Regions from separate parts of the Paenibacillus sp. ISL-20 genome, predicted to be linked through region 1. Evidence: predicted binding sites of a transcription regulator. Region 1 holds the regulator's gene; each other region holds the start of a gene.

Region 1 (10,388 bases):
CAGGCTGCCGGGAAGATCCTTCTCCACGATACGGTAGCCATAACTCTCGGCCCTGTGATCCAGCTTTGTCGATTCCACGAGGAAGTTATCGTCCTCAAACAGCACACCTCCGGTATGTTCAATGACCTCCATCGTATAAGGAACGCGCGATTGGCTAATGTTCAGCGTAGTTTCAATGAAGGCCTTAATACCAGGGGGACCATATATCGTCAGGGGTGAAGTTACCCCTTGGGCACCACGGCTGGACAGTAAACCCGGTAAACCGAATACATGATCACCATGCATATGGGTGATGAATATCTTTTCAAGCTTGGACAGCTTGAGCGGGGACTTCAATATTTGATGCTGCGTACCTTCTCCACAATCAAACAGCCACAAACTTCTTCGTTCTTCCAGCATACGCAGTGCAATCGAGGTTACGTTACGCTGCAGCGTAGGAACCCCCGCATTTGTTCCTAGAAAATAGAGTTCCATCCCTCTTCTCCCCTTTCGGTTGTAAACCGGAGAAATCCCCCGAAACATTCGGAGGATTTCAAACCGGCTGTACCGGTATTCAAATGTTAAGCTTTATCTACGTTAAAATAATGAGCTTCCGGATGACTGAACACCATGGCGGATACCGATGCCTCAGGTTCCATCATGAAACCTTCGGTAAGATGAACGCCGATATCTTCCGGCTGCATCAATTTAAATAACGGTTCCTGATCCTCCAGATCCGGACAGGCCGGATACCCGAAAGATACGCGAATGCCTTGGTATCTCGCTCCCAAGCGCTGTTTCATGGTCATGTCTGCCGGATCGGGGTATCCCCACGTATCCCGCATCATATGGTGAATCCGCTCCGCCAGCCCTTCTGCCGTTTCCAGGGCGACCGATTGAAGCGCGTGGGAGCGCAAATAGTCACCCTTGTCTTTCCATTCCCCGGACAATTTTCCGACGCCGTGGCCGGCTGTAACGACAAGGAATCCAACGTAATCCATAACCCCGCTATCTACGGATTTCAGGAAATCCGCCAAGCACAGGTACGGCTCAACCTGTTGTCTTGGAAACGTAAAGGTATGCAACACTTTTGTTGTATCTTTTGGATCGTATATTAGAATATCATTTCCTCTTGACTGTGCCGGGAAGAAACGGTACATTGCATGCGCCTGTATGATCCCCGATTGAACGGCCTCTTCCAGAATACCATCAACGGTTTCCTTAAGCGATACCGCCTTCGGGTCATTGGCTTTCAGCAGCTGTTCCACTGAGCCTTTGAGGCCTAAATGATGTCCTAACAGCATCTGCATGTTGATATAAGGCAGAATGTGCGAAATCGGATAATTCCGGAGCACATGCCGCTCCATATCCGGCGGTAAATATACAGGAGCCTCGGTCGATATTTTGGATCGCAGTCCTTCTGACAGCTTCGGCATCACTTTAACCACTTGCGGTGCGGCTGCATCGGCTTCCTGCTCTGCCTTAATCTCTTCCGCTATTCTCGTCCGCTGCACCGGATCGCTGAGCTGGTTGGCCAACGCAAGACCATCCATTGCGTCCTTCGCATATAGCACCATGCCGTCATACTCGGGACGAATGCGGGTCTTCGTGAATTTCCGTGTCAGAGCCGCCCCGCCTACCATGATCGGAACACTAATGCCTGCGTTTTTCAAATCCTGGGCGGTGGATACCATCTGTTGGGCTGACTTCACCAGCAAACCGGACAAGCCGATAGCATCAGGCTGCTCACGGCGGTATGCCTCGATAATTTGCTCCGGTGGTACTTTTATACCCAAATTAATGATTTGATAACCATTGTTGGACAAGATGATCTCCACCAGATTTTTACCGATATCGTGCACGTCCCCCTTCACGGTGGCAAGCATGATTTTCCCTTTGACCGACGTCTCGTTTTTCTCCATAAAGGATTCCAGATACGCCACGGAGGCCTTCATTACTTCGGCACTTTGCAGCACCTCCGCGACAATCAGTTCATTGTTGTTGAACAAACGTCCAACCTCGGTCATCCCGGCCATCAGTGGTCCATTAATGATCTCGAGCGCGCCGTATTTGGTCAATGCTATATCTAAGTCCGGAATGAGGCCTTCCTTAGAACCTTCCACTACATAGGATGCTAGTCGCTCCTCGAGTGTCAGATTGGATACCTTAACCTTCTTCTCTATCTTTTTATCCCGAAATGCCGCGACAAAAGCCGCCAACGTCTCATCATTGGTTCTGTATATCAGATCCTCGGCTAAGCGACGCTCTTCTTCTGGGATCGAGGCATAACGCTCCAGCTTCTCGGTATTCACGATTGCGTAGTCCAATCCGGCTTTTGTGCACTCGTACAGATACACGGAGTTCAGGACTTCACGGCCCGCTTCCGGCAATCCGAAGGAAACGTTACTGATTCCGAGAATCGTATGCACTTTTGGCATGGCTTCTTTTATTATGCGGATGCCTTCAATCGTTTCCTTGGCTGATCCGATATACTGCTCGTCCCCCGTACCTACCGGGAATACAAGCGTGTCGAAAATAATGTCCTCCGGCGAAACGCCATATTTGTTCACCAACAGATCATAAGAACGCTGGGCCACCTTCAGCTTGTCGTCACGATGGATCGCCTGACCGGTCTCATCAATGGTTCCTACGACAACCGCGGCACCGTATTTATGCACCAACGGGATCACATGCTCAAATTTCTCTTCACCATCTTCAAGGTTAATGGAGTTAATAATCGCTTTCCCTTGCGAATATTGCAGAGCCAAGTCAATTACGGCCGGATCCGTGGTATCGATCATGAGCGGCACTTTAACCTTTTTAACTACTAGCTCCAGGAACTTAATCATATCTTCCGATTCTTCACGATCCGGATCCTGTACGCAAACATCAATGACATGCGCGCCATTCTTGACCTGGGCACGAGCGATCTCGGAGGCTTCCTCATATTTACCTTCTACAATTAAACGCTTAAACTTTCTGGAACCCAGAACATTCGTTCTCTCCCCTACCATATACGGTCGGTTTTCCTGCTCGATATATACCGGCTCGATACCGGATAATGCCGGCAAATGCCCACCATCCAGCGGTCGCGGGGAGAAGCCATCCATCGTTTGTTTTAAAGCGCGAATATGGTCGGGTGTTGTCCCACAGCATCCGCCGGCGATGTTGAGCCAGCCTTTTTCAGCAAAAGCCCCCATCTTTTGAGCCAACGATTCAGGGGATTCATGGTACTGCCCGTTCTCGTCTGGGAGACCCGCGTTAGGATAACAGCTGATGGCACTTCTCGACATTTCAGATAAGGAGCGAATATGGTCTCGCATGAATTCCGGGCCCGTTGCACAATTAAGGCCAATCGATACGGGATTCAGATGCTCCAAAGAAATGTAGAATGCTTCTATATTTTGTCCGGCCAGCGTCGTTCCCATCGGTTCAATCGTACCGGATATCATAATTGGAAGCATGACGCCCGTTTTATCAAACGCTTGGCGAATCCCAATGCTCCCGGCCTTCACGTTTAATGTATCCTGCGATGTTTCGAGCAGAAGCGCATCAACCCCGCCTTCAATCAAGGCAACGGCTTGCTCCTCGTAGCTCTCGATCAAATCGGCAAAGGTCACACCACCGGTAACCGATAACGTCTTGGTTGTCGGGCCCATCGCTCCTACCACATAGCGCGGGTTGTCCGGCGTGGAATATTTATCAACCGCAACGCGGGCCAAGTGAGCCGCTTTCAGGTTGATTTCCCGGGCAAGCTCAGGAATATCGTACTCAGCAAGCACAACGGAGGTTGCGCCAAACGTATTGGTTTCGATCAGGTCAGCACCTGCTTCAAGATATTGTTCATGTATTTTTTGAATGACATCCGGTCGATGAATGACCAGCATTTCATTACAGCCATCAAGGTCCGGGCCGCCAAAATCTTCAGCTGAGAGGTCCTCCTGCTGGATCATTGTGCCCATGGCACCATCAAGAATTAATATTCGTTCTTTAAGTATTTCTTGTAAGCTAGGCTTGTTCAACTCATAAACCTCCCCCGAAAACGTTAAATCTTAGTGTATCAGAATATTTTTCAATAGAAAAGCCGAAATATTGCGTTGCAATAGGTACAAATCAACATTTGCAGATGACAAATGCTGTGAGGGGGGCTATAATACATATTAATCCAACGGGAGAAAGAGGGTTAAAGCTATGGCAGAGATTGTGATTCGCAACACGAACGAACGTATTACTGGAGAAGATAATGTTCGGGAATTCCTGAATAACCAAGAGGTTGTTTACGAACACTGGAATATGGAAAAACTCCCGGCAGCGCTTCAAGAAAATTTCAAGCTTAGTGATGACGATAAGAAGCGCATTTTGGACATCTATGATGAAGAAATTCGTGACTTGGCTGCAAGACGCGGCTACAAAATTTGGGATGTCATCACACTTTCCGAGTCCACGCCCAATATCGAGGACCTGCTGAAAAAATTCGAAGAGGTTCACACCCACGCGGAAGACGAAATCCGTGCGATAGTCGGCGGTAAAGGAATTTTCATTATTAAGGGCTCCGACGATGTCGGTTACTTTAATGTTGAGCTTGAGCCAGGCGATGTCATTTCCGTACCGGAAAATACACCTCACTTCTTCACATTGATGGAGAACAAGCAGATCATCGCTGTTCGTCTTTTCATTGAAGAGAACGGCTGGGTTGCTACACCGGTAGAAGATCCTCAATTCCAATAAGCCTACGGGCAGATTGAATAAGAAAACGAAATAAGGCAGCGCATCGATCCGTCTTGCGGACCATGTGCTGCCTTATTTATTAGCGATGTGTTATTCCGTTACCTTCAGTTCCTTCAACGGCATGGAATGCTGTCCTCTCGCCGTGACATGTGAAACGATGCGATAGGTTCCAGCCTCATCGAAGGTTTTCTCCATTTTGTAAACCCCGTCTTGATCATGCTTAACCGGGACCTTCGCCTGAACGCCTCCGCCTTCCAGCGTGACCTCAAATTCCACATTGTTCGCATCTTCCACCGGACTGCCGGCTTGCGTTACCTTCGCTTCGATCAACACCTTCTCACCAGCCTTAATGCTCTCCGGCGTCAAAGACAGCTCGACGATGATGGGTTCCGCCATCACATCTTCTCCGGATTCCGCTTTGCTGTCATTACATGCGGCAAGCGCAACCGCCATCAGCACCATGGCTGCAAGTAAGGCTATCTTTTTTCGGGTCATGCTCTACACCTCTTTTACAAATTAGGGCTATGTATGGTTCATTCAAGTAATGGTCATTACCAAACCTCGTTAAGTTACCTAATCCATTATATCGCATTATTCTTTTACTTCTATCTCATGCAGCTTACAATTGTGTGACGTTTATCATTGCCAAATGCACGGCTCAAGTCCAATTGTGTAACCAACAAAAAACAGCCCATAACCGCAGAATCTGCTGTTAGGGCTGTTCCTATGTACGTTTGCGCACGCATTATTCGGGTGTGAGCTCTTCATTGCGGTTTACAAGGATGCGACGATGGCATGCAGCTCCGATAAATGTTTGATCTCAAACTTTGGTTGAATGGACGGATCGTGAGGTCGGTTTACCCGATTGATCCAAACCGTATGCAGTCCTGCCGCATTTCCGCCTTTAATGTCTGTGGTCAGCTTATCTCCCACCATCACGGCCTGATCCGCCTCAACACCTAACAAGTCAAGTGCATACTCGAAGATGGAGACATCCGGCTTCCCTTTGCCAAAATCACCGGAGATGATGATATGATCAAAATAAGGAACCAGTTCTGGAACACCGTCCAGCTTCTCCTGCTGCAGATCCGGACTTCCGTTCGTGAGAAGCAGCAGCTTTACATTTCCCTGTAATTCCTTCAGAACTTCAAACGTTTCTTCATATACATAGGGTCTTGTTCTGCGTTCAGCAGCGAATTGTGCAGCCAACGTTTCAGCCAATGTTTCATGATCAACGCCCAGGCGCTGAAGTCCACGCCGCCATGATTCCTTGCGGTATACGGGTGCCAGCTCCTGCAGTTTTCTGAATTCAGGCTGCGATCCAGCTGTGAAATTAGCCCACAAGCCTTCGAAAGGGTTAATTCCGATCATTTTGGTAAAAGCAAAAGTATCATATGATTCATATAATGCTCTAGCTTCTTCCCGTACTGCGGCCAAAAGTTCTTTGGCATCAATGCCGGTCTCGTTCGCTCCGGCCTGGCATGTCACTTCAAACGCTTCCTCCACACTACGTTCATCCCACAATAACGTGTCGTCCAAATCAAACAAAACCGCAGCTATCGGCATGTCTCTCCCACTCCTCATATACACTGTGATCTATTCTATTTGTTAATTATGCTCAACTGGAATTTGATGAGTTTTTGCGAACTTTTCTAATCTTTCGCCCATCGCTTTCGTATCATAAAGATTCATCATACGCGAGAATACCCAGTTGCCTGCTTTCCCCTTGCCCTGGATCACGACGGAACCCGAAGCCAATTTGATCTTCTCGATATCCGATACAGCCAGTCGACGTTCCCGATTGAACTTCATGGTGGATACGGAAGCACGCTCAATCTTCAAATAAGGCTTGCGTAAGAAAATCATAAGCGCTAACAGAATGTACAAGCTGACACCTACCCAGTTAAGTACATCGTTGCTTCCACCTGCAGCCTCGGACGTCGCCGTTCCGAGAAGTGCATACACACCAGCCAATGCAACAAGGACTAACGGAAGTACATATTTACGTCCCTTAAATACATCATGCTTGTCAGTAACGGCAGAGACTTGGTACGAGGTCAACCCTTGCTTCTTACGCTGCTTGTTGAGCTGTGACATATTTTTGTTGACTTTTCTTTCCCATGATCGTGACATATGGTTCCCCCTGGATTCAATTTCAATATATTACCAATCCATATAAACTTGGGGTAACCGTACTCGATTCCCGCGAATAATCGGCACCCCAAGTATTATAATTCTATCCTACTATCTGGTCGTGAATCACTGGTTGTAGATCCATGGGCCAGTTGATCGACTAATGCTTTAATCGGGGGCCGCCTTTTTGTTCATTTTCATCTACCCATTCGATTGATTCCAGCTGTTGTCTAAAGTTACCCCGAATATTGTTAAGGTATATTTCCCGAAGCTCGGCCCGTTCCTTGAGCTCTTCCGCGGTCAATCCCTCACTTTTCTGTTTTCTTGCTAGCACATTGATGCGTTCAACCAAAGTATCGATGTCCATGACTTCTCCTCCAATTCCGATATCATGTATAACTTAAACATGTGAAAAAGAGCTTGTCAAGGCAACTGCACCCTTGCAAACTCTGATTAAGAACAAATATGAACATATGATGCCTATAAATGGGTCCTCTATGTTAAGAAATCAATACTCTTCTATTATAAACACGCTTATACTGCGTGAAATCACATCATCAGGCAAGCTTACAAATATGAAGCGAGAAATAGGGGCATATATAAGGAAAGAGTTTCTCGTAGTGTCATCCCATTACCAGACTGGTAAAGACAACACCTCTCCGGCCTGTATATCCGGACCTTTCAATCCATTCATTCTTCGGATGCTATCCAGATATACTCGCGTATCCATATCTGTCGGTTTTTGAAGGGAAGCAATCCGCCACAAACTATCACCATATTGAACAATAACCTGCTTCTCCCCAGTGGGTTTATCCATCCCCCCGGCAAAAACGGAATATGCCCCTGTCCAGCAGGATGCTACGATTAACAGAACGAATAAAAGCTTTATAAAAGAAATGGATGCCATTCTCGACTTTAATTGATCGATCCAAGTCTCCGAAGACTTCGTTTGCACTGGAACGTTCTCATAAATGCTACGGTATGTACTGTATTTCAACATGGAATCATCATCTCCCAAACAAGTGTTCTCTTATGGATTTATATTAACACGAACACTTGTTTGATTCAATACCAAAAGGAACATTTGTTCTATTTTAATTTAGAACTTATGTTTGTACGAACGGAAGTTCTATGTTATAATTTTCCCAAACGTTACTAAATGGGGTTGATACGGCATGTCGAAAATATCCAGCCGCCAGCTGGCGATCTTAGAGTTTATCCGCAACGAAGTTCGTAGCAAGGGTTACCCGCCTTCTGTCCGGGAAATCGGCGAGGCTGTCGGACTAGCCTCCAGTTCAACGGTCCATGGACATCTTGACCGCTTGGAGAAGAAAGGCCTCATTCGCCGTGACCCTACGAAACCAAGAGCAATCGAGCTTCTTGGCCAGGAAGAGTCCGAAAGCGCAAGCCTGTTTACCCACACCATTGCCAGAGTGCCTGTTGTCGGAAAAGTCACTGCAGGTGTTCCTATTACAGCCATGGAGAACATTGAGGATTACTTCCCACTCCCGCAGCATTATGTAGGCGACGATAAGGTGTTCATGTTGTCGGTTATTGGTGACAGTATGATCGAAGCCGGCATTCACAGCGGCGACTATGTCATTGTTCGCCAGCAGCAAACTGCAGACAATGGCGACATTGTCGTAGCGATGACAGAGGAAGACGAAGCAACTGTGAAGACCTTCTATAAGGAGAAGGATCATGTACGATTGCAACCGGAGAATCCTACCTACGAGCCACTGCGCCTGAACCATGTTACGATTCTCGGTAAAGTAATCGGACTATTCCGGGATGTCCACTAATTTCATATATCTATCTATGAAGAAGAGGTTACCTCCCTTAATTGGATGGTAACCTCTTTGCTTTTTCTATATAGGTAATGAAACATGATCCTAGCTAGTTTGCCAACACCATAACGCCTTGCTTAAGATCCAGTCGATACATCCGCTTAGGTTTATAATCCGGGGAACCTTCCCCACCCGGCCCCTCCGTGGACTGCAGAACAAGCTTATTGTCTTTTACCATGGGTTCAGTACCTGGTCTGTAATAGGAAGTATAGGACACCGATAATTCTTCTTGAAACCTGAGCTGCACAGCCTTACCCGTATCATGCTCCACGGCGAATGCGTAGATTTGTATTGCATGACAGTCCTGATATTGCGGTGCAAGTATAAACACATCCGCATCCTGAAACGGCAATCGAACCATATTGACAGCTGCAGAAGTTGGTTGAATAAAAGTAAGATCATCCAGCGTGGTTACTTCATCCGTAACGCCATTAGAACGATATCGTACGCTGTAGTTACCGGCAAACGACAGGTCCGTTTCGATGCCGAAACAGCTCGGCGCTCCTAATTTCGTTATTTTTTCCTTTTCTACAGAAACTACACTTAGCCTCCCCTTATCTGTTACGCCTTGTGCCCGAATCGTCTCCTCCGTATCAGGAGGTGCATCCCCTGCCCTCTTTTGTTCCTCGCCGCCAAAAGTCAGTGGTATGATCATGAATATGATCAGAAGCAATAACCCACCCACGATGCCAATTCGCAAATATTTACGCTGTGTGGGTCTGCCGTCACCACTGCAGTTCACGGACATGTGCACATACTTTTTCATTTCAGGCGTAAATTTATCATTTGGAAAAGGGCCCTTTTTAACCCGGGAATACCAGTCTGGTTTACCCTTATTCATCGCCATTCTCCTTCAACAGGTTCTGTACTTTTTTCCTTGCCCGATACAGTCTGGATTTTACGGTACCCGCCGCTAGGTTAAGAAACTCCGCAATCTGATTTATTGACATCTCATAGTAAAGGTCCAGGATCAGCACCTCCCTAAACTTCCTGGGTAAAGTCATGATCACTTCCCATATTTCATCAGTATACTGCCCATCCAAATACTCTGCTTCCGCAGACCGGCTTGAGGCATCTGTAAGCAGCTTGTCCTTGAGGGTCACTTTCCGAAAGAAAAAAGTCTGTTTATATCGGAACACAGTATGTCGCGTAATTGTGAGCAGCCACGTTTTTAGCGTTGCCCGACCGCGAAATGTATGTATACCATAATAAGCTTTAATAAACACCTCTTGAGCAATATCGTCAGCCAGTGCTTGCTGTTTGGTCAGAAAATATGCGTAATTCCAGATATCATTTCCGTACAAGTTCATGATTTTATCCAGTGTCTGTGTGTCCATCACTGTCATCTGTTTCAAGTATTCCAGCTCCAACCGATTCACCTCATCTAATTAGAGTCATGGGAGTGAGCAAAGGTTCCCTTTTTTCGAATAATGACGGATTGTCAAGCTAAGTGCGACAGAGCATCCATAAAAGATTCGTGAGCAGATTTCCAGCCAAGACATTTCCTAGGTCGGTGGTTGATAAGGTAAACGGCATGTGCTAAATCCTTGTCAGTGACCTCTGCAAAATCCTTACCTTTAGGGAAAAATTCCCGAAGAAGTCCATTGCCGTTTTCGTTGGAACCTCGCTGCCAGGAAGAATAGGGATCGGCAAAGTAGACCGATAGATCGTAAAAAGATTCTAACGAAGCATAACAGGCAA
Region 2 (10,388 bases), on a different contig from region 1:
CTTATTCTTCAAAGGGGACTTTAGCAATGGATTCAAATCTTTCCAACCAAGTCGTAGCAGCGGATTTCTCATTTCATCGTAAACCTTTCAAGATGTCCCTGGCTGACGGTTTCGACACCTACTTGATGCGATGGCAGACCGACGGCAAATGCCGTGCCAAAATTGATGACAAGCTGTCACTCGTTGAGGCAGGGGATCTGTTAATCTTCACGCCAGGACAACCCTATGAACTACGAATAGATGACGAATATAACGCTTTGGGTGAGTTAACCATCGAAAGCGGAGATTACCATATTTTCTTTAAGGGGCCATGGGCTGACGCGTGGTGGAATTCTAAGAAACGCCCAACCAAAATTCGAGTTCCACTGGAAGAGCGTTACCTGAGTCTGTTTCGGCAAATTCTGCTGGAGCAGCGTCGTGTATCGGATCCTTATCCGGAAATTTCGGATTACACGGTACGGATTCTGTGCCTCGAAGTGGACCGCCTGTTATCGGAACAGCCATCGACCACGCCCAAGACGTATTTAGCCTACCGCATGAAAAATTACATTGAAGAGAATGCCTCATCGATGTTCAAGCTGGAGGATGTCGCCGCCCATGTCGGCATCAGTGTCTCCCGGGCAGTCCATCTGTTCAAAGAAGCGTTTGGCACCACTATCATGCAATACACCATGGACGTTCGCCTGAGCATGGCCAAGGAACGAATTGTGTTCAGCCCTCTCTCACTGGAGGATGTCGCCGAAACTTCCGGCTTTGCCAACTATACTTATTTTCACCGCGTTTTTCGGTCCCGATTCGGCGTTTCGCCTAAACAATTCCGCATGGCCAGCCGAACGTCAAATTGAGCCGTGCCGTCTGTACGATAAAAAAGCGGGTCGACCAAGGTTTTTCCTTGGTCGACCCGCTTCTCTCTTGAATCACATGTAAGATATGCCATGATTCCACATTTACTTCTTATCAGGGCCTAGCGTGGCCGCTGCCTCGGCTACAACGATAGCCAAGTCTTCATTACCGAATAACGACAGGACACCAAGCAGGGTCTGATCCGGTATTTCACCAGCTTCTTCCTTGGGCACCGTTAATTCCAGCACCCGTGCCAGCCGCTCATTATCCGGCTGATTCGGATATGCCTTACGGTACAGTTCCGCTGGGTCCAGTCCGTGATTCACACACCACTGGGCAAACACGAGGATCATCATATCCTCGTCCTGGCGGTACGACTCCGCAATCCGTTCTTCTACGGATTTTTCCGTAAATTCCATGTATTACCCCTCCTCATGCGAAAAGGGCTTCGGCGCTCTCTTCGTTCATGAAGACATTATACCGTTTACTTTGAGCTCAGACAAAGTCTAAACTAGTCGACCATCTTAACCTGTACCGGGTTGCTCTTCGCTTTTTGGTGATTCTTCTTCTTCATCCAAGTTCCAAGACTGATGATTATGGCGATAACGAGAATTTCAAAACCGTACTTCAGAACGCCATTGGTAAACCAGCTGTGAATCATTGGCTCTTCCACAATCATCTTTGATGCGGTCCAGGCTAACACCGCAGCACCGATCGTGATGATAATTGGAAAGCGATCCGTCAACTTCAGGATAATGGTACTGCCCCACACCATAATTGGAACCGAAATCGCAAGTCCGATAATAACCAGCATGAAGCTTTCTCCAGCAGCGCCAGCTACAGCAAGCACGTTATCCAGTCCCATCATCGCGTCCGCAATAATAATCGTACGGATTGCCGCCCACATCTGGTTGCCAGCGGAAATTTCATGCTGCTTCTCATCCACTATCAGCTTGTAGGCAATCCACAACAGAGCAAATCCACCGATCAAGCGTAAGCCAGGGATCATTAAGAGCTGTACAACGAGGAGTGTGGCCACGATACGAATGATAATCGCTCCGACGGTACCCCACAGGATGACCTTCTTCTGGTCCGCTTTCTGGACATTACGAGCGGCAAGCCCGATAACAATCGCGTTATCGCCTGCCAACACAAGGTCAATGAGGACAATCGATAGCAGCGCCGTCCAAAATTCCATCGACATCAAATCCATGCTTCTCCCATCCTTCCTTCATTTTCTTTAGATTTACCTACCGATGTCCTCCATCCAAAAAAAACGCTGTTGCCTTAGTTAATAAGGTCTACAGCGTTTTTTGGGCGCAAAAATAGACCTCCACCTCATTCATAAATAAATCAGGCAAAGGTCTCGCTAAACAACATAATCGTTGCCAATAAAGCCGGGGATGGTTAATCCCGTAATGACGACTTTACTTATGAAGCTACTCCCCTTTGGGAACTATTCGGTTGGACATATTATAACATATGAAAAATCGCTTGTATATTCAATTTTTTCCACCCTAGATACGATGCTTAGCTGTCCGAAATGTGGGCAGCATTCCTGTTTTTTTGCTATTATGGTGCTATTCTGGTTGAATTTCGCAAAGTGAGGATTCTTCATGAAGAGATGGATCATACCCGCAATTTATACAACAGCACTGACGCTGGCTTTTGCATACCGACAAGAAATCATGGACTGGTTAGGAGGAAATCCCCCACTCTACCTGATGATCCTGCTGGCAACCCTGCTTGCCTTATTTCCCATTGCACCCTACAAAGTCATCATCGCTATTCTTGGCTATGCATATGGAACCGTCTGGGCTGCTGCCATTTCGTGGTTCGGAACCACGATAGCGGCCGTCATCCTGTATGCGGCTGTACGGTCCTTGTACCAGGAGCCCGGCAGGCGACTGCTCAGTAAATATGCGGCTGTCAATAGGTTTACAGCCGTGGTCGAACGGCGCCCCTTTCAGTCGATCCTGCTCGCGCGCCTACTGCCCATCATACCGCAAATGGCCGTCAATATTTATGCAGGTGTCGCATCCATACCATTCTGGACGTACACAACCGCTTCAGCCATCGGTAAAATCCCTGCGATTCTCCTGTATGCTTGGCTAGGCAGCGGGTTTGCCGATCATCCGCTCCTCTTTGCGAGTATCGCGGGCGGACTCATGCTAGTTACCGCATTATGTCTGGCCGCTATCCGGTGGTATAAAGGGAGACAGAATTAAATGGAGCATTGTTTTGGTTTCCCTGACCAAAATGATTATAATATAGAGTAAGACTTACATTTAAAATGTTATAACGATGGAGGGATAATAGATGAATAATCGTTCAACCCCAAGTGAATTGGCTACCTTTGCGGGAGGCTGCTTCTGGTGTATGGTCTCTCCTTTTGATGAGCTGCCGGGCATTCTGAAGGTCGTTTCCGGCTATACGGGCGGCCATAAGGAAAATCCGACCTATGAAGAGGTATGCTCTGATACAACGGGTCATTACGAGGCCGTTCAAATCACATATAACCCGGAAGTGTTCCCTTATGAAAAGCTGCTTGAGCTCTTCTGGCAGCAAATCGATCCTACGGATGAGGGCGGACAATTCCATGATCGGGGGACATCTTACCGGACCGCTATTTTTTACCATACGGAGGAGCAGCGCAAGCTTGCCGAACAATCCAAAGAAGAGGTAGCTGCCAGCGGACGATTCGACGGGCCGATCGTAACGCCCATCATACCAGCCAGCACTTTCTATGAAGCTGAAGAATACCATCAGGATTATCACAAGAAAAATCCGAGCCATTACAAACGCTATCGCAAAGGCTCGGGACGCGAGGATTTCATTGAGCAGCATTGGTCGGATTCGGTAGACCCCGCCGAGCTTAAACAGCGCCTGACACCGATCCAATATGAAGTAACACAGAATAACGCAACCGAACCTCCGTTCCACAATGAGTTCTGGGACCATCACGGAGAAGGCATTTACGTGGACATCGTATCCGGCGAGCCGCTCTTTAGCTCTACGGACAAATATGATGCCGGCTGCGGATGGCCGAGCTTCACCCGTCCGATTCGCGAACACAACATCAAGGAAAAAATGGATCTCACCCATATGATGGTCCGTACCGAGGTAAGAAGCAAAAATGGAGACTCACACCTCGGCCATGTATTTGACGACGGACCTGGACCGAACGGACTTCGTTACTGCATCAATTCCGCGGCACTGCGGTTTGTTCCGAAGGAAGAGATGCAAAAGGAAGGTTATGGCGAGTATTTGCAGTTGTTTGAATAAATCGAAGTATCCCAAGTACATTGTCCTTCAGGGGCAATGTACTTTTTTTGTGCCATTGAACCCGCTTATTCAATTTGGTTACACGGGGTAATATACACTACATACGAATAAACTTGAACTGGAGGGATCGCAATATGCCTTGGAACAAACATGATTATCCGCCATCCATGAAAAATCTGGAGCCGCGGGTGAGGAACAAAGCTGTGGAAATTGCCAATGCCCTGCTGGAGGAAGACTACGACGAAGGACGTGCCATCGCTATCGCCACCGCCAAGGCACAGGAATGGGACGAGAATCATCCCAAAGACGAGGAGTAACCCTAACATCATAGATATACGAAAGAAGCTCACCCTGCATGCGGGTGAGCTTCTCTTAGTTGGACCGTATTATGAACGGCCGCTAACGGTTGGCTGCGCTGTCTTCGGAGTAACCGAAGTGCTTGGGGTACGGACCGCCTTCCGAATCGGTTTCTTTTCCGTTTTCTCGGTACCGTACGTCACGGTGATGGTGATCACTTGTCCGGCAATCGATACGGCTAATATAGTGTATAAGGTTTCAACCAATGGCATGTAGAATAGCGATAATAGCAGAACTACGGCATCCATCAGGAAAAACACCGTCCCTACCTTAAGCCCGCTCCACTCGCTGAACAGCACGGAGATCACGTCGTCACCGCCTGTCGCCCCGCCATAGCGGAGCACGATACCTGCGCCAAAGCCCGTCAATAAACCGGACAGCAGCGCGGCTGCCAGCAAGTTATGATTCAGATCGATCACAAGCGTGGAATACCGCTCGATCAATGCGTAGAACAACGTGAACATGCTCGCCGCAACAACGGTATTGACAATGAACTTCCGACCTTTGATAAACAAGGCAATCAGCAGAACCGGTATGTCCATGAGGACCATACTTAATGCGGGCGGAATATCAAGCGCATATTTGCCAAGCAGCGCAAGGCCGACAAAGCCGCCTTCGGTTAAATGATTATGAAAATTAATGTGATAATACGTAAAAGCCATTAAAAACGTTCCGAACAACATCGCCGACATCGTGATAATTGTGTTTTGTCTTTTCCTCATACAGGATCCCTCTTGTCGTAGTAAATTGGTCAGACATAGGCCAATCTCTACATAGAGGCAACCTGGAGGAGTTCATCCTTCGAACCATAGTTCCCATCCTTTCGTGAGAGACCGTCCTTGTCTTCAGACGTCCGACTTCGCTCTACGAAGGAAGCTATGTGTATGAGAGATCATAACGTTTCCAAATCGTCCTTTGGGGATTCGTCCTTCGGGGACACATGGTATCCTGATCCTTTCTCGTTTTAATTAGACTGCTAATATTATTATAACACAGTTGGCATACAAGCTAAACAGCTGGCTAGAATGAACTGGAATATATATATGGAATATGTAAAAAAACTCGCTTTCAGAACTCTACTCCATAAAAATATCGCTGTTCTGTTCACATATTCGCTAAATCCGATGTGACCAAAATCACAAGTACCCTTTCTTCCCTTGTCTATACTTAAATTGAACACGAATTCGACTTATGAATCAGGGGGAGTCCACATGTTAAGCCAGCATACGATTGAAGTCGTTAAATCGACCGTTCCTGTTCTTGAAACTCATGGAACGGCAATCACGACTGCATTTTACCAAAAATTATTTCATCATCATCCGGAGCTTCTTAACATATTCAACCATGCGAATCAACGAGAAGGAAAACAACCCTTTGCCCTTGCCAATGCCGTGTACGCCGCCGCAGCCCATATCGACCGTCTTGAAGCGATCGTGCCGGTTGTTAAGCAGATCGGACACAAGCACCGGGCATTAAACATTTTGCCCGAGCATTATCCAATCGTCGGCGAAACACTGCTCGCCGCCATGAAAGAAGTGCTGGGAGATGCCGCAACACCCGAAATTATCGAGGCCTGGGACGAAGCTTACGGCGCCATTGCCGATGTCTTCATCGGCATTGAAGCAGATATGTACCAACAAGCCGCGAACGAGACCGGCGGTTGGAGCGGATACCGCAATTTCGTGATTGACCGGAAGGTGGAAGAAAGCTCTGTCATCACTTCCTTTTACCTGGTCCCACAGGATGGCGGTGAGATTTCCGCTTATGAACCCGGTCAGTACATTACGCTCCGGGTAAAACCTGAAGGTGAAACCTATTATCATAATCGTCATTACAGTCTCTCGTCCGCACCGGGTCAGCCTTACTACAGAATAACGGTCAAGCGTGAGGATGAGTTAGAAGGAAAACCTGCCGGCATCGTCTCCACTTGGCTGCACCGTCAGGCTGAGGTTGGGACCGTTCTCGAGGTCACGGCTCCGGCCGGTACATTTACCCTGGATACGGACAGTGATCTTCCGCTTGCCTTGATCAGCGGCGGTGTCGGTTTGACCCCGATGGTGGCTATGCTGGAAACCGTGCTGCTGAATCAACCCGGCCGGAAAGTAACCTTTATCCATGCGGCCAAGTGCGGTAGTCAGCATGCAATGAAGTCTCATATCGATGCACTCGCCTCCAAGCATCCGCAGCTAACCTCTTACGTCATTTATGAACAGCCGGAATCGGAGGATCAGTGCCACCAAGCAGGCTATATTGATCTTGATTTCCTTCGCAAAACCGTCGATGCGAAAGCCGACTTCTACTTCTGCGGTCCGGTTCCGTTCATGCGTGCCGTTAACAGTCAACTGAAATCCATGGAGGTACCTTCCGACCGGATTCATTATGAATTCTTTGGCCCGGCAGGTACATTGGAAGATTAATTAACCATATTAAAGAATCGAACCTAATCAAAGGGTGCCTGTCTTGCATAAAGACAGGCACCCTTTTTGGATTGAACATGTTTGCTGTTAACAATTATTCTGCGAAGAGGTGAACCTTTTGCTAATTCTGGTCGTGAGCATTTTATAAACCTATGTATCCTGGCGTGCATATCGTCCACAAATTTCGGGCTATAGGGCTATATGTGCTTGCCCTGTTCCCGCAGCAGCCGGTTTACCGTTTCTCTTCTCACGCCGATCAGCTGTCCGATCTCTTCCTGAGTCAGATACTCGGTCAAGTGTATTCCCTGTGAATACTCATCCAGCCACTGGATCAGCAGTTCAAGCCGCTCCGCAGGTCCTCCTACCGTCAAGTGATCCAGCCTCATCTGCATGAACCGCACCTTTTCCTGCAGCAATCTGGCGACCTCGAGCGGTTTCTGCGGATCCTCCTCGAGCTGGCGGTACCAAGCTTCAGCCGATATGAGCTCCACTTCGCTCTGGATCAGAGCGATCGCCGTTCCATGTGTCTCCTTCGGGCTGATCAACGAATGATGCGGCACCGTTTCACCAGGATATAAAATATTGAAGAGCACCATATTGCCGTTCGGATGGAGACGGGTCACCTTGAACAATCCGCTCCGGATGTGATATAGATGGTCCCCGCTATCTCCTTGCCTGAACAATATTTCGCCTTTATGAAGAATCATTAATGAATCGCCTCCTGATAATGCAGTTATCAGGAGTGTAAACGATATGCCGCCATGAATCCACTGGGATCAATAAACAATTGCCAATATTTAATGGTTGCACGCCGTATATTGTTGGCATACCATGTGTATGATAGAACATACGTTCTTATGCATTTCATGTCTTAGGATGTGTCTCTTATGATGAAGCCTTCCACGCCTCCTCCGCCTTCACTAGAAGACGAAGCCCTGATCCGAGCTTATCTGCTGCATCACTTCATTCAGTCTGTTCTCGAGCGGGATATTCAAATTCTCAAGACCCTTACACTCAAAATGGCTGACCTCTATATCTTAAATCTGCAGCTAATTAAAAAAGGAGATTCGGATCAAGCCTGGATCATGCAGCAGCAGATGAGGCGGCGCGGCATCCGGATTCGTAGCCAGAGCCGTACAGCCTCGGAAGGACTGCAGGTTCAGTATTTGTGCCGCGGTTATGAATGCAGTCTGCTCTGCGAATGGCATTCCCTGAAGGAAGAGATAAAGGATCGGCTCTTTTCGTATCTTGGCACGGATTTTGCGGCATACTAGCACCAACTACGTACAAGACAGGAGCGCTCATGAAGAATATCTTCCACATATATTCTGCCGATATCCATAGAATCATCCGTAATTGGGCTGCAGGCGTCATCATAGCCGGGCTTGCTATTCTTCCTTCTCTGTATGCCTGGTTTAACATTGAGGCCTCTTGGGATCCCTATGGCCAGACCTCCGGTGTATCCATTGCCGTTGCCAACCTGGATAAAGGCACCACTCTTCGCGACCAACCCATTAACCTGGGAAAAGAAATCGTGGATTCCCTCCATCACAATGAGAAGCTGGGGTGGCGGTTTACGGAGGATAGTGAGAACGCCATTCAGGGTGTACGGCACGGTGATGATTATGCCGCCATCATTATTCCGGAGAACTTTTCTGCCCGGATCGGCACCGTGCTGAGCAATGAGCCTGTCAAAGCTCAGATCCTCTATTATACAAACGAGAAAATCAACGCTATTTCTCCCAAAGTGACGGCCAAGGGTGCATCCGGTGTTGTAGAGGAAATCAGCAAAAATTTCATCAAAACCGCCAACGGCACCATCTTCGAGATTTTCAACACACTCGGGATTGAGATCGAGAACCAGCTTCCGGCCATCAATAAAGTACGAAATCTTCTGTTCCGGCTCGAAAAAAGCTTTCCGGCGCTCAATGAAGCGGTGGGCACAGCCGCAAAGGATATTAAGCTGGCCAACCGATTGGTTCAGCAAGCCGGCACCGCCCTGCCTCGCCTTGAAGGGATTGCCACGGACGGCAAGGCCATGGCCGGTGCGCTGGCGGAGTTCGCGAATGAGGCCGCTGGTGCCTCGAAATCGCTGGAACCTGCTCTGCGTCAGGACTTGGAGGTACTGGCTGCAACCACCGGAGCGCTCTCGCAAGTGCTGGACGCTCTAGGACAAGCCGACATCGACCCGAAAGAGCTTGCCAGCCGCTTGAACGCTGCGCAGGAACGCGCAAAGACAGCAGCGCAAGCCGCGGCCCGGCTGGGTCAATTGTTCAAGCGACTGGGCTCGATCTCCCCGGCGGCAGCTTCCGGGGCGGCGAAGCTTGAGGATATTGCCGCACGATGGACCTCAGCCCAAACCGTGCTCCAAACCATAGCCCAAGCCGTGGAACGGGGAGAAGAAACACCTGCAGATGCCATCGATAAGTTGAAGAAGCTAAACGATGACATTACGGGACTAACCAACACGGTGTTAAGCCGCTACGATACGGAGATCGGTCCAGCGATAAGTAAAGCCTTCACCAAGGGCGCAGGCACGGCCAAGCGTGTTCAGCAGGAGCTGACCCAGGCGCTTGCCAGCGTGCCCGACATTCAGCATTTGCTCAAAGATGCCCAGAAAGGGCTCAAGGTAGGCGGCGAAGAAGTGCAGCTTGCCCAAAGCCGTCTGCCGGAGGCCGAGCTTCGAATTACACAGTTGGCGAATCGGCTGCGTGAGATGGAAGCTGCAGGGGATATCCAAGAGGTTATCGATTTGCTTCAAAATAATTTCGAGCTCGAAAGCCAGTTTTTTGCCGAGCCTGTTACGCTGGAAGAGAATCGACTCTACCCTATCCCGAACTACGGGTCCGCCATGTCTCCCTTCTTCACGACGTTATCCTTGTGGGTAGGTGCCCTGCTGCTTGTTTCCCTGCTCTCCGTTGAGGTTCATGATGAAGAGAGAAGCTTCCGCAGCATCGAGGTTTACTTTGGACGCTATTTAACCTTTCTGACCATTGCCCTGTTCCAAGCGCTATTCGTCACCCTGGGTGATATCTATTTGCTGGGAACCTATGTGGTGAATCCGGGCTGGTTCATCCTGTTTGCGCTGCTGATCAGCACCATCTTCATGCTGATTGTATATACGCTGGTGTCCGTATTCGGTAATGTCGGAAAAGCGATGGCCATCGTACTGCTTGTGCTGCAGCTTGCAGGCGCAGGCGGAACGTTTCCGATCCAGATGACACCGCCGTTCTTCCAAGCATTGCATCCGTATCTGCCATTCACCTACGCTATTAGCATGATGCGGGAAGCCGTTGGCGGCATTCTATGGGATATTATCGTCCGGGATGTCCTGTTCATGCTGATCTTCGCGGCAATTGCGCTGATGATCGGGATTGCACTCAAGAAGCCGATCAACCGGGCCAGCGGCGGTCTCGTCCGCAAAGCGAAAGCCTCGAAGCTCATCCATTAACCCAGCCTCCTTTCGGTCCGTATACTCGTACAGAA
Region 3 (10,388 bases), on a different contig from region 1:
GTTCGCTAGAGGATCAATTTTTGGAAATGACGGGAGGGGGATCCGTTGTTGAATAACTTTACCCGTCTTGTTGCCAATGAGAATATGAAAATTTACTATCGCGTACGGACATGGGTCATGCTGGCGATTCTCCTCTTGTTTAATGCGGCCATGCCTATCATGCTGTACTATACGAATGCGCCGATGGATGTCTGGACCGTATTTACATGGACGGAGAGTTTCACCATCTACCTAAGTACGATATTTACGGTAATTATCGCTGCGGATATCGTGGCCGGGGAGTTTGCCGGAGGCACCATCAAATTGCTGCTGATCCGGCCGTGGAGCCGAGGGAAGATTCTGTTGTCCAAATTCACCTCCCTGATTCTATTCGGTCTGCTCTGTGCGGGAATTACGGCCGTGGTAGGGATCGCTATTTCGCTGCTGTTGTTTTCCGGCAATACCGGATTATCGGACGGATTCGCGGGATCATCGATGAACAACTCGCTGCTTCTCCTGCTGACCGATACGATCCAGGCGCTGGTCATCTCGCTAATTGCGTTTATGCTCTCTACGGTGTTTCGCTCTGGCGGTCTGGCGATTGGATTATCGCTGATGCTCCTGTTCACCAAAGATATTTTCGGTTTTATCTTTAATCCGGAGCGGTTTGAATGGGCGAAGTATTTACTCTTTCTCCACATCGACCTAAGCGGCTATATCCAGTCGGCTGTCGGACCGGGAGGAGTGGGGCTGGGTTTCTCCATCACGATTCTGGTTGTTTATTGCTTGTTGTTCATGCTTATCTCTTGGTTGGCCTTTACGAAGAGAGACGTTGCAGCTTAATTTATGGTTATGAAAAGAGCTCCTTCTACCCGTGTGAATTACATGGATGGGAAGGGGCTCTTTGATTATGTCGGCTGAAAGAACGGGCCGATCGATATAAAACCGCCAGGTTCGGGTGGTCGTCCATACGCCAGGTTAACCTGCTTCCGAGCGCTGAAGCGGTAGTGTGATGTCCTTTGACTCCGCAGCTTCTTGAGTGGAGGTTTGGTGATCCATTCGGCTTGCTCCATTGAGGAGTCCGCCTTCCATAACGATCAGGGAAGCGGCGTAAACATCCCCGTACATCTGTCCCGTAGGCGTGATGGTCAGTTTGTTTTCGGCCGTCACATCGCCATACACCTTGCCGGCCACGATAACTTCCCGAGCGGAGATATTGGAGCGGGCAATCGCTTCTTCGCCGATGGTCACACAGCCTTGGCTTTCGATGGAGCCGTTAAAGCGCCCGTCAATCCGTAGATTTTCCTCACATTGCAGCACGCCCTCAACTTCACTTCCTGGTCCAATCAGCGTATCTGTTCGCTGGGAAGCCCGCTTGTTCTTGTTTTTCTTTTTCATATTACATTCCTCCTCATTATGAATGGATGGTGCTTACTGCAGATAAGGCAATGGGTCAATCGTCTGGTTGTTTTTGACGACCTGGAAATGAAGATGAGGACCTGTGCTTCGCCCGGAGGATCCCAGCTTGCCAATGGATTCACCTTGCTCGACATGATCGCCTACCGACACGGCCAGACTGTCCAGATGCATGTACCAGGTCTCCAGACCATTCGGATGTTTGACTACGATATAAAGCCCCCGGGCTCCGCTGCGTTCCGCTGCCGTCACCTCACCAGCGCCTGCGGCATAGATCGGATCGCCGGTTTTACCGGCAATATCGATGCCGGCATGATAGGCCGAACGCCCGGTAAAAGGATCGCTCCGATAACCGAAATTCGATGTCAGCCGTTTAGAGGTGGTTGGCCACAGTGAGGGTGTGCCTTCACGTTTCTCTTGGGTCTCCTGGGCTTGATCCAGCGTACGCGGAATATGACGCTCCATACGTGAAATCAACTGCTGAATCTCCTCGAAATCATCATGGGTCTCCCTTGCGAGACTTAACATTTCATTCTCATGAACGGCAATGAATTCACCTCCGACATGCTGCTTATCCTCAGCTGTGATGGAGGAGGTCTGTCCTGACAAGCTGCCGTGCTTCTGAATAAACTGCTGAAGCTCCTGCTCCAGCTGCTGAACGCGCTCCATCTGGACCTTCGTTTGCTCTGCTTCACCCGACAGCTGAATGATAGCTTTGTTTAGTCGTTCAATGGCTTCCTCCTTGTCGGTGACCGTCACTTCCATCTTTAAGGCTTCCAGGCTTCTGAGCATCAGCTGCTGTTCCAGCCCCGAGATCGTTTGGGCCGACTGGATCTGCAGGGAAACAATCAGTCCGGCGATGGACAAAATAGCGGCCGCGGGCACCGCTATCATTAGAGGCTTGGACAGATGGATCTGCTTGACTGAATGCTGGGCATCCCGAAGTACCAGCAGGGTTAAGCGTTGTTTACGGTGTGTGGTTTTCATGGCATCTCCCTTCCATACATCATTTATGAATTATGGTACCCGCTAGACTTGACCAGCTCCTTATCTAGTATGTATTCTATTCTCTCGAAGAACATGTCAAAAATTATTAGATAAGAGAACTTATTCAGTATGGTGCGTCATTGGGTAATTGAATAAATACGTATGGAATTGGTCAATGATGTAGTGTAGTTATTCGGTTCTAAATACGACTATTATTCATGCTGAGGAGGCTGTCGATATGGTATGGCTTCTGGTTGCACTTATTACTTTTATTTTGCAGATGGTTGCAGTGCTGTTGCTGGAGTTTCGGAATTCGTCCAAGGCCGTGGCCTGGCTGTTTATTTTATTTTGCCTCCCATTGATCGGGTTTGTACTCTATTTCTTTGTGGCGAGGGACTATCAGAAGCGGTTGAAGATTCGCAAGCGGGGCTCCAGACTGTTTCAGGAACTCAGGGGGCATCTGTGGGATCGGGCCGCCGTTGTTCGGCACAAGGAAGATATGAACAATGCCGGATTCCATCACAATGATCGTTTATTCAATCTGCTTAATCACTTGTCGGAGAGTCCGATTACAGGGTGTAATCAGAGCCGAGTGTTGACGGATGGGAAAGAGACTTACGCTGCCATGCTGAGCGCGATGGAGCAGGCCAAAGATCATATTCATGTGGAGTTTTATATCTTTCGTCATGACCGGATCGGCACGAAGTTTCAGGATGTCATGATTCGAAAGGCGAAGGAAGGCGTCAAGGTACGTCTGGTTTGTGACGGGCTTGGCAGTTATAAACTCAAGAAAACGTTCATTCAGCGGTTTAAGGAATCGGGAGTGGAGTTCTATTTCTTCCTGCCCGCCATGGTTTCGATGTTCAGCCGCAGAATCAATTACCGGAATCACCGTAAAATCGTTGTAGTGGATGGCACGATCGGTTTTCTTGGCGGAATTAACGTCGGGGACGACTATCTGGGCGAATATCCGAAAATGGGCTACTGGCGCGATACGCATCTGGAAGTTAAGGGAGATGCAGTCTATTTCCTGCAAAATGTGTTTCTGCATGACTGGAAGCTTGCTTCCGGAGAGCGCATTGCGGATTTCGGGCTGTTCCCGGAGCATCAATGCACCGGGAATGAGCAAATGCAAATTTTGAGCAGCGGACCGGATCTGAGCTGGAATGCCATTCAGGAGATGTGCTTCGGGGCGATTTCCGTAGCCAAGGAACGGATATGGATCACAACGCCGTATTTCATTCCCGATGAAGGGATATATGAGGCGCTGAAGACGGCAGCGGTGAGCGGTGTGGATGTACGGATTATTATTCCGGATCGTGCCGATTCCCGTTTTGTGAAGATGGCAAGCTTGTCCTACGTGGAAGAGCTGCTGGCAGCTGGAGTTACCTTCTACGAGTATGAAAAAGGATTCATCCATGCCAAGGTGCTCATTGTGGACGAACTTCTCGGTTCGGTCGGTACGGCGAATATGGATATGCGGAGCTTCTTCTGTAATTTCGAGCTGACAGCCGTACTGTTTGATCAACTGCCGATAGAGCAGTTGGTTGCGGATTTTAAGGAGGATCTCAAACAGAGCAGGCAGATTGATGCGGAAAGGTTTCGTCAGCGCGGAAGATGGCAGAAAGCAGCCGAAATTTTATGCAGGATGCTGTCACCCTTACTATAAGTGTAACATCTTACATCAGATGTGAGAGTGTTGAAAAAGCAGGTGAAATTCAGGAAGAAACCTGAAAGTCCTATGTCCAGCATTTATTATATGATAGAATATTTATAAGGGTTTCACTTATAAATATAAATTAGCTTATTTTTCATAAGTTGAACGGGGGAGATTTATGTCAAGTGATGTGAAGATTCTTACGCAAGTGAAAGCGGAGCAGCAGAAGCCGGAGAATCCCAAGGCAGGCTCAACCACCTTGAAGCTTCTCCGTCGTCTGGTGTTCTTAACTTTCGGTGCGATATTGATGGCAGTAGGGCTGGAGATCTTTCTGGTACCCAACAGAATTATTGACGGGGGAATTACCGGTGTATCCATTATGGTTTCCCATATCACCAATGTTCCGCTAGGTGTATTCCTGACCTTGTTCAACCTTCCATTTTTATTTATGGGATATAAACAAATCGGGAAAACCTTTGCATTATCCACGCTGTTCGCCGTAGTGATCATGTCCGTTGGAACTTATTTTCTACATCCCGTTGATCCGATCACCATTGACCCGCTGCTTGCGGCCGTGTTCGGCGGCGTTCTACTCGGAATCGGGGTTGGTCTTGTTATCCGGTCCGGCGGCTCCTTGGACGGAACGGAAATCGTGGCTATTCTGATCAACAAAAAAACGCCGTTCTCTGTCGGTGAAATCGTGATGTTCATTAACGTATTTATTCTTGGCAGCGCAGGATTTATTTTCGGTTGGGATCATGCCATGTACTCGCTGATTGCTTATTACCTGGCGTTTAAACTGATTGACATTACAATTGAAGGCATTGATCAATCCAAATCGGTTTGGATTATCAGTGATAAGCATAAGGAGATCGGTGATGCCCTGACCCAACGTCTTGGGCGCGGTGTAACCTATCTGGAGGGAGAGGGCGCTTATTCCGGCGACAGCAAGAAAGTTATCTTTGTTGTCATTACCCGTCTGGAAGAAGCGAAGCTCAAATCCATCGTAGAAGATTGGGATTCCCAGGCTTTTGTTGCCATCGGGAATATCCATGATGTGAAGGGTGGCCGCTTTAAGAAGAAGGCCATTCATTAATACACCAATATTCCTATGTTCCACCCGTGTTAAGAGTTAACACGGGTGGAACATTTTTTTGTTTAAGGGACATCTGCGTGCAAGCGTAGTGCCTTCTTCTCCCGCCCATATTGACGGATGATTCTCGTCATCGCTTGCGCAGCCGCGGATTGACCGACAGCCTGGTTAACGGTTCCGGTGAAATAAAGTCCTGATTCAGGGTGATGGAAGGCAAATGCGCCGGATTGACCCCAATGACCGATGAGTCCTCGTCTCAAGCCAAATGGAGAAAGCGGCTGTCTTGAAATGCCGGTGCCATAGAAAAAGGGGCCAGGTGCCCAGAGAAAGTTCCATTCTCTTTGGAGTTCCTCCAAATCACCTATCGGAAACAACTCCCCGTTAAAAAAGGCCCGCAGGAAAGTCATCGTTTCCCTTGCCGTTGAGACGATGCCGCCTTCCGCTCCGATTGACGCTATGTACTGAGGAAGGTCCAAACGCTTCTTCTTATAATAGAATGGAACGGGAGTCGTATCCTCCGGGTTACGATAGAAATACGTTAGTGTCAGATTCAGTTTGTCGAAGATGTATTCCTTGAATACGTTCTGAATGGAGTCACCCTTAATATTCTCGATGATCTGCCCAAGCAGCCGATAGTTGATGTCGGAATATTGAGCTTTTTTCTTCTGTCCCGGTTTGAACTTAGGCTTTCGCCGTCTGACTGCATTCATTGTTTTGTCCAGACTCCAAGCCTGATCATGCCCGGCGATGAGTTCCGAGAAGACGTCTCCGGAAAAATAGTCCGGGATGCCTGACGTATTGGACATTAACTGTTTGACGGTGATTTCTTCGGTGTAATCCTCAAGGGAGAGTGATTGCTTCTGGTCCTCGACGCACAAAACCGTGCTAAACACATTTCTTTTATTGGCGATCTGAGCCAACCATTCATCCAGGAGCGACTGCTCAAGGGCTCTTCCCATTCTCCTTATACCTCCCATAAATCCTAATTTATCCATACTTTATGCAGATTCATGCCTCCTGCTGTTTCCGCAAACGAGCGGCACGTATGAAATCTTCAGCGGCTTCGTCCATCATATGGATCATCCTGTCATCATCCACGCTCTCCGTAAACAAATCATTGGCTAGCATGACACAGAGACCTGTCTGAAAGGTTTGCATTTTCAAAAAAATCGATTGCAGCTCCTGATCAGAAAACCCCGCAAAGCGTTGCTGGAGTTTTATTTGTAAATCCAGTAAAACCCACTTATAATAAGAACATATGTTTGTTAAAATATGAAATAGTTCAACATACAGCAGTAAAGGATCAGAGGGGAGGAAGAGGAGTGGCTCGTACGTTATATGAACGGATAACTACCAAACAGACTTTAAACAGAGTGAAGGAAGAGAGGATGCCCTTCGATTGGTCCATCAATCCGTACCGCGGATGCGGGCATGGCTGCAGCTTTTGTTATGCCCGCGCTTTCCAATCCTTTATCGGCATGGGAGCGGAAGATGAGTTTCAGCACCATATCTTTATGAAGTCGAATGCAGCCGAAGCGCTTGAGAAGCAGCTATCGAGTGCGGCAAGGAAGTTTGATCATGATATTGAAGCGATGCGGAGATATATTGGACAGGTTACGATCGGTACGGCAACCGATCCGTACCAACCGATCGAGAGCAAGGAGGGCATTACGCGGGAGTGTCTGAAGCTGCTCGCTAAATACCGCATCTCCACAAGCATTACAACGCGCTCTCCGCTCGTACTCAGGGATATGGATATATTGACCCGAATGGAGAATGTGTCTGTCAACATAAGTCTCAACACGCTGAATGGGGACATCATCCGGAAGCTGGAGCCGGCATCGCCCCATCCGGAGGGCAGGCTCGATACGATCCACCAATTATCGGCTGTAGGCATAAGAACGGGCTTGTTTGTGGCGCCTGTGCTGCCCTTTTTGACGGATAAGGAGTCAGAGCTGAAAGATCTCTTGTTGCAGGGGAAGGTAAGGGGCGTTTCTTTTGCCATGATCTCGTTATTGAGACTCTCGCGCGACGTGAAGAAATGGTACATCGAAACACTTAAACACCAGTTTCCCGAAGTGGTTCAACCGTACCGCGAGTTATATGGACAGGGCGCATATGCTGAAGAGCATTACGTGCGTTCCTTCAAGTCGATGGCAGCCAGGCTGCTGAACGAATATGATCTGTACGGACTGACCACGGGTGCATCTGCTGCTGCCGTGAGCAAGTCCGGGACGATCGTAAGCAGGACTTCTCAAGAGAACGGGACGCAGGTTGAAGGCGCTCGCGAGCATCTTCTTTCAGTGGGGGACTTGGTTGCTCCTGCACAGCCAAGGAAGCTGCCGCAACCGGCAGTGCCGGTCTCCTGGGAGGAGCTTATGCCGGATATTGAGCAGCTATCCTTTCCTTTTTGATGCTCCCTTTCCTTGGGGCTTCAGATGTCGGATGACGTTCTCTATCGGTTGGGGAGGCAAGGTCTGAAGCAGGTCGCCCTTCTCTCTTAGCCGTTCTTCGATATTCAGCAGATGAAAATCCGTGGGAGAAACATCCTGACGGACCTCGTCCCAAGTGAGCGGCGTGGAGACGGTCCCCAGCCGCCGGGCCCGTGGGGTATAAGGAGCGGCGAGCGTCCTTCCGCTGTAGTGCTGAAGATAATCAAAGTAGATTTTATCGCCGCGATTCTTCTTAAGTCGTTCGATGGTGAACAGTTTAGGGAACTTCTCCGTCACATATTGCCCCACGAATTGGCCAACCGTGCGAAGTTCATCAAACGTAATGCCTTCCGGAATCGGAACGATGATCTGAACCCCGGTAGCTCCTGAGGTTTTCGGGACGGAGGACAGGCCCAAGGAGCTCAGCACGTCCCCTACAATCGAAGTCGCTTCCATGATCCGCGGCTCTTCCGGCAGCGTTGGATCCAGATCAATCATCCATTCGCAGGGCAGATTGCTGCCTGCTATGTGCAGTGAAGGATGAAACTCAAGCGCAGCCAGGTTCCCCAGCCAGAGCAGCTCCGGCAGTCCGTTGAGCAGCACGTAGTTAATATTTTCGTGCACATAGGTCTGCACAAAAGACGGCAGCGGCTCCGGCGCATTTTTCTGATAGAAGGATTCGCCCTCGGCCCCGTGCGGATATCGGATGGTCGTGAGCAGTCTGCCCCGGCAGTACCGGAGCAGGAACGGGGAGATAGCCGCAAGCTTTTGCAGATACATCGCTTTAGTAATGCCGACTTCCGGCCATAGCGGTTTGTCGGGATTCGTAATTTGAATCTCCTGTCCCTCGATCATTAGGGTCCCTTTGACGGTACGAGCCATATGGTTTACACCCCCTCAATCGATACGAGTTTGGGATGGCGCATCATGCCATCCTGACTCCATTCAAGAAATGTGACCTGAACGGAAAGCGGCTGGCTAAGCCAGGCCAGCTGTTCTTTCTTCAGGTCGGTATGGAGCGTACTCCATATCGCATCAGCACGATGGCTTTCGGCATATTGCAGCAGCCGCTTCTTCGTCTGCTCATTAAGCCCCAGGGAAGCCCGGCCAATGTAGTTACCGTCGTCATCGGCAATGACGAGGCTGGCGACACGGCCTTCCCTGATAATCATGGCGACGGCGGAGGCTGTCATGTTCACGGCGATCTTTTTCTTGTACCAATCCCGATGCTTCTTGCCTTCACGATAAGGAGAGGAGAGGCGCTTCATCACAATGCCCTCCCATCCCCGTTCTTCGGCCCAACTCCATAAATGCTCGCCTTCAAGAAACAGATCCGCGGTCAGCAGGCCCGGAGTGTCGGAAACGATCTCCTTCAGGCGGTGGTGTCGTTCAAGATATGGCAGCTTGCGCATGTCTTGGTCGCCGTCCACCAGAATGTCAAAGAGGACATAAGTAAACAGAGGAGCGTTCGTGCTGACCGCACGTGAACGCTCCCGCTGAAGAACTTTCTGAAACACGGGACGACCAAGCTCCGGATGAAAATAGACAACCTCGCCATCCAGAAGAAGACGCCGTTCTTGCAGTCCGGATAATGCCTGAACGACTTCGGGATATAGAGATGTTTTATCGAGCAACTTGCGGGAGTATAGCGATACACGGTTCTGGTCAAGTCCGGCCAGAATGCGCACGCCGTCCCATTTCAGCTGATAACCCCAATCCTCACCCGTCGTGATCTGATCCGTCGAGATCGGTGCCATCGGCTCTTTGGGCAGCAGATTCTGCAATTGTCCCATACGGATCAGGATGTCGAGTCGGATTTCTTGGATTTGGTTGTCCGGCGCTTCGGCTTCGGTGTGTCAAGCTCGCCTTCCCCGCCGCTCACCTTGGCAGCCGGTTCTTTGGCAGCCGTCTTCCGGGTTGGTTTACGCGGCTTTGGTTTGGTGCCAGGATCCGTTCCGATTGGCTTTACCGCTTCGATGCTTGCCTGGAGGGCCGCCATCAGATCGACAACGTTGGTCTCCTGACGGGCAGGCGCAATCTTGATCTCTTCGCCGGATACTTTGCTGTTGATCAGATCCAGCAGACGTTCCCGATAATCATCCGTATATTTCTCAGGGTCAAAGGGAGTCGACAGCTGGTCAATCAGCAGTTTGGCCATATCGAGTTCCTTGGAGTTGACCTCGGTTCTTTCAGGCAAATTCGGGACCTGGGAGATCGGCCGGATCTCATCCGGGTAGAAAATCGTCTCGATCGACAAGCATTCATCGAGCACCCGGATCGCGGCCAGACTGCTCTTCGAGCGAATAGCGATTTTGGCGATGCCGATTTTGCCTGACTGCTTCATCGCTTCCAGCAAGAGCCGGTATGCGTTTGCACCTGCTTGATCCGGCGAGAGATAGTATGTCTTTTGAAAATAAATCGGGTCAATTTCGGTCAGATCCACAAAGTCCAGAATGGTAATGTTTTTGCTGTTCTGCTCCGCCAGCTGCTCCAATTCCTCTTTCTCGAACAGCACGAATTTCCCCTTCTCATACTCGTACCCCTTCGTAATTTCCTCCCAGGCAACTTCCTCTTCACATACCGGACATTTGCGGATGTAAGAGAGGGGGCTGCCGCACTCCTTGTGAATGTACCGCATCGAAATATCCTTATCTTCCGTAGCCGAGAACATCTTGACGGGCACGTGCACCAGACCAAAGCTGATCGCGCCCTTCCAAACCGTATGCATTCTATGAAACCTCCTATCAAATTCTAATATGTTTGGGTATGACTGTGTAGTAACGCAATAAACGACTACTATTAGTGTGCCCAAAAAAGACTCTAG

What was found. Region 1 encodes LexA, which represses DNA repair genes until DNA is damaged. Its sites were predicted from a motif close to CGAACATATGTTCG; they were not measured.
Region 2: a site for LexA is predicted at 7,745-7,758, ahead of J7E85_RS06560 (YhjD family protein). Genes of this name have one in related genera too.
Region 3: a site for LexA is predicted at 6,384-6,397, ahead of J7E85_RS11115 (SPL family radical SAM protein). Genes of this name have one in related genera too.

Annotation. Positions count from the first base shown of each region.
Region 1 is NZ_JAGGRD010000029.1:24,258-34,645, forward strand. Features, by position in the region: gene rnz (ribonuclease Z) at 1-474, opposite strand, end outside; gene metH (methionine synthase) at 561-4,001, opposite strand; gene J7E85_RS18315 (cupin domain-containing protein) at 4,171-4,707, shown strand; gene J7E85_RS18320 (FixH family protein) at 4,798-5,202, opposite strand; gene J7E85_RS18325 (HAD family hydrolase) at 5,482-6,273, opposite strand; gene J7E85_RS18330 (hypothetical protein) at 6,316-6,840, opposite strand; gene J7E85_RS18335 (DUF896 domain-containing protein) at 7,001-7,207, opposite strand; gene J7E85_RS18340 (LysM peptidoglycan-binding domain-containing protein) at 7,472-7,840, opposite strand; gene lexA (transcriptional repressor LexA) at 8,016-8,642, shown strand; gene J7E85_RS18350 (hypothetical protein) at 8,737-9,528, opposite strand; gene J7E85_RS18355 (RNA polymerase sigma factor) at 9,521-10,033, opposite strand; partial or broken gene J7E85_RS18360 (IS30 family transposase) at 10,129-10,388, opposite strand, start outside.
Region 2 is NZ_JAGGRD010000009.1:220,699-231,086, forward strand. Features, by position in the region: gene J7E85_RS06515 (AraC family transcriptional regulator) at 27-845, shown strand; gene J7E85_RS06520 (hypothetical protein) at 948-1,262, opposite strand; gene J7E85_RS06525 (TerC family protein) at 1,355-2,056, opposite strand; gene J7E85_RS06530 (TVP38/TMEM64 family protein) at 2,460-3,071, shown strand; gene msrA (peptide-methionine (S)-S-oxide reductase MsrA) at 3,163-4,128, shown strand; gene J7E85_RS06540 (DUF2188 domain-containing protein) at 4,263-4,445, shown strand; gene J7E85_RS06545 (YitT family protein) at 4,515-5,207, opposite strand; gene hmpA (NO-inducible flavohemoprotein) at 5,697-6,902, shown strand; gene J7E85_RS06555 (Crp/Fnr family transcriptional regulator) at 7,100-7,609, opposite strand; gene J7E85_RS06560 (YhjD family protein) at 7,790-8,176, shown strand; gene J7E85_RS06565 (YhgE/Pip family protein) at 8,206-10,353, shown strand.
Region 3 is NZ_JAGGRD010000019.1:9,925-20,312, reverse strand. Features, by position in the region: gene J7E85_RS11155 (ABC transporter ATP-binding protein) at 1-56, shown strand, start outside; gene J7E85_RS11150 (ABC transporter permease) at 46-822, shown strand; gene J7E85_RS11145 (bactofilin family protein) at 958-1,377, opposite strand; gene J7E85_RS11140 (M23 family metallopeptidase) at 1,411-2,382, opposite strand; gene cls (cardiolipin synthase) at 2,621-4,051, shown strand; gene J7E85_RS11130 (YitT family protein) at 4,218-5,135, shown strand; gene J7E85_RS11125 (serine hydrolase domain-containing protein) at 5,198-6,091, opposite strand; gene J7E85_RS11120 (hypothetical protein) at 6,141-6,296, opposite strand; gene J7E85_RS11115 (SPL family radical SAM protein) at 6,455-7,546, shown strand; gene ligD (non-homologous end-joining DNA ligase) at 7,529-8,446, opposite strand; gene J7E85_RS11105 (ATP-dependent DNA ligase) at 8,452-9,357, opposite strand; gene ku (non-homologous end joining protein Ku) at 9,363-10,292, opposite strand.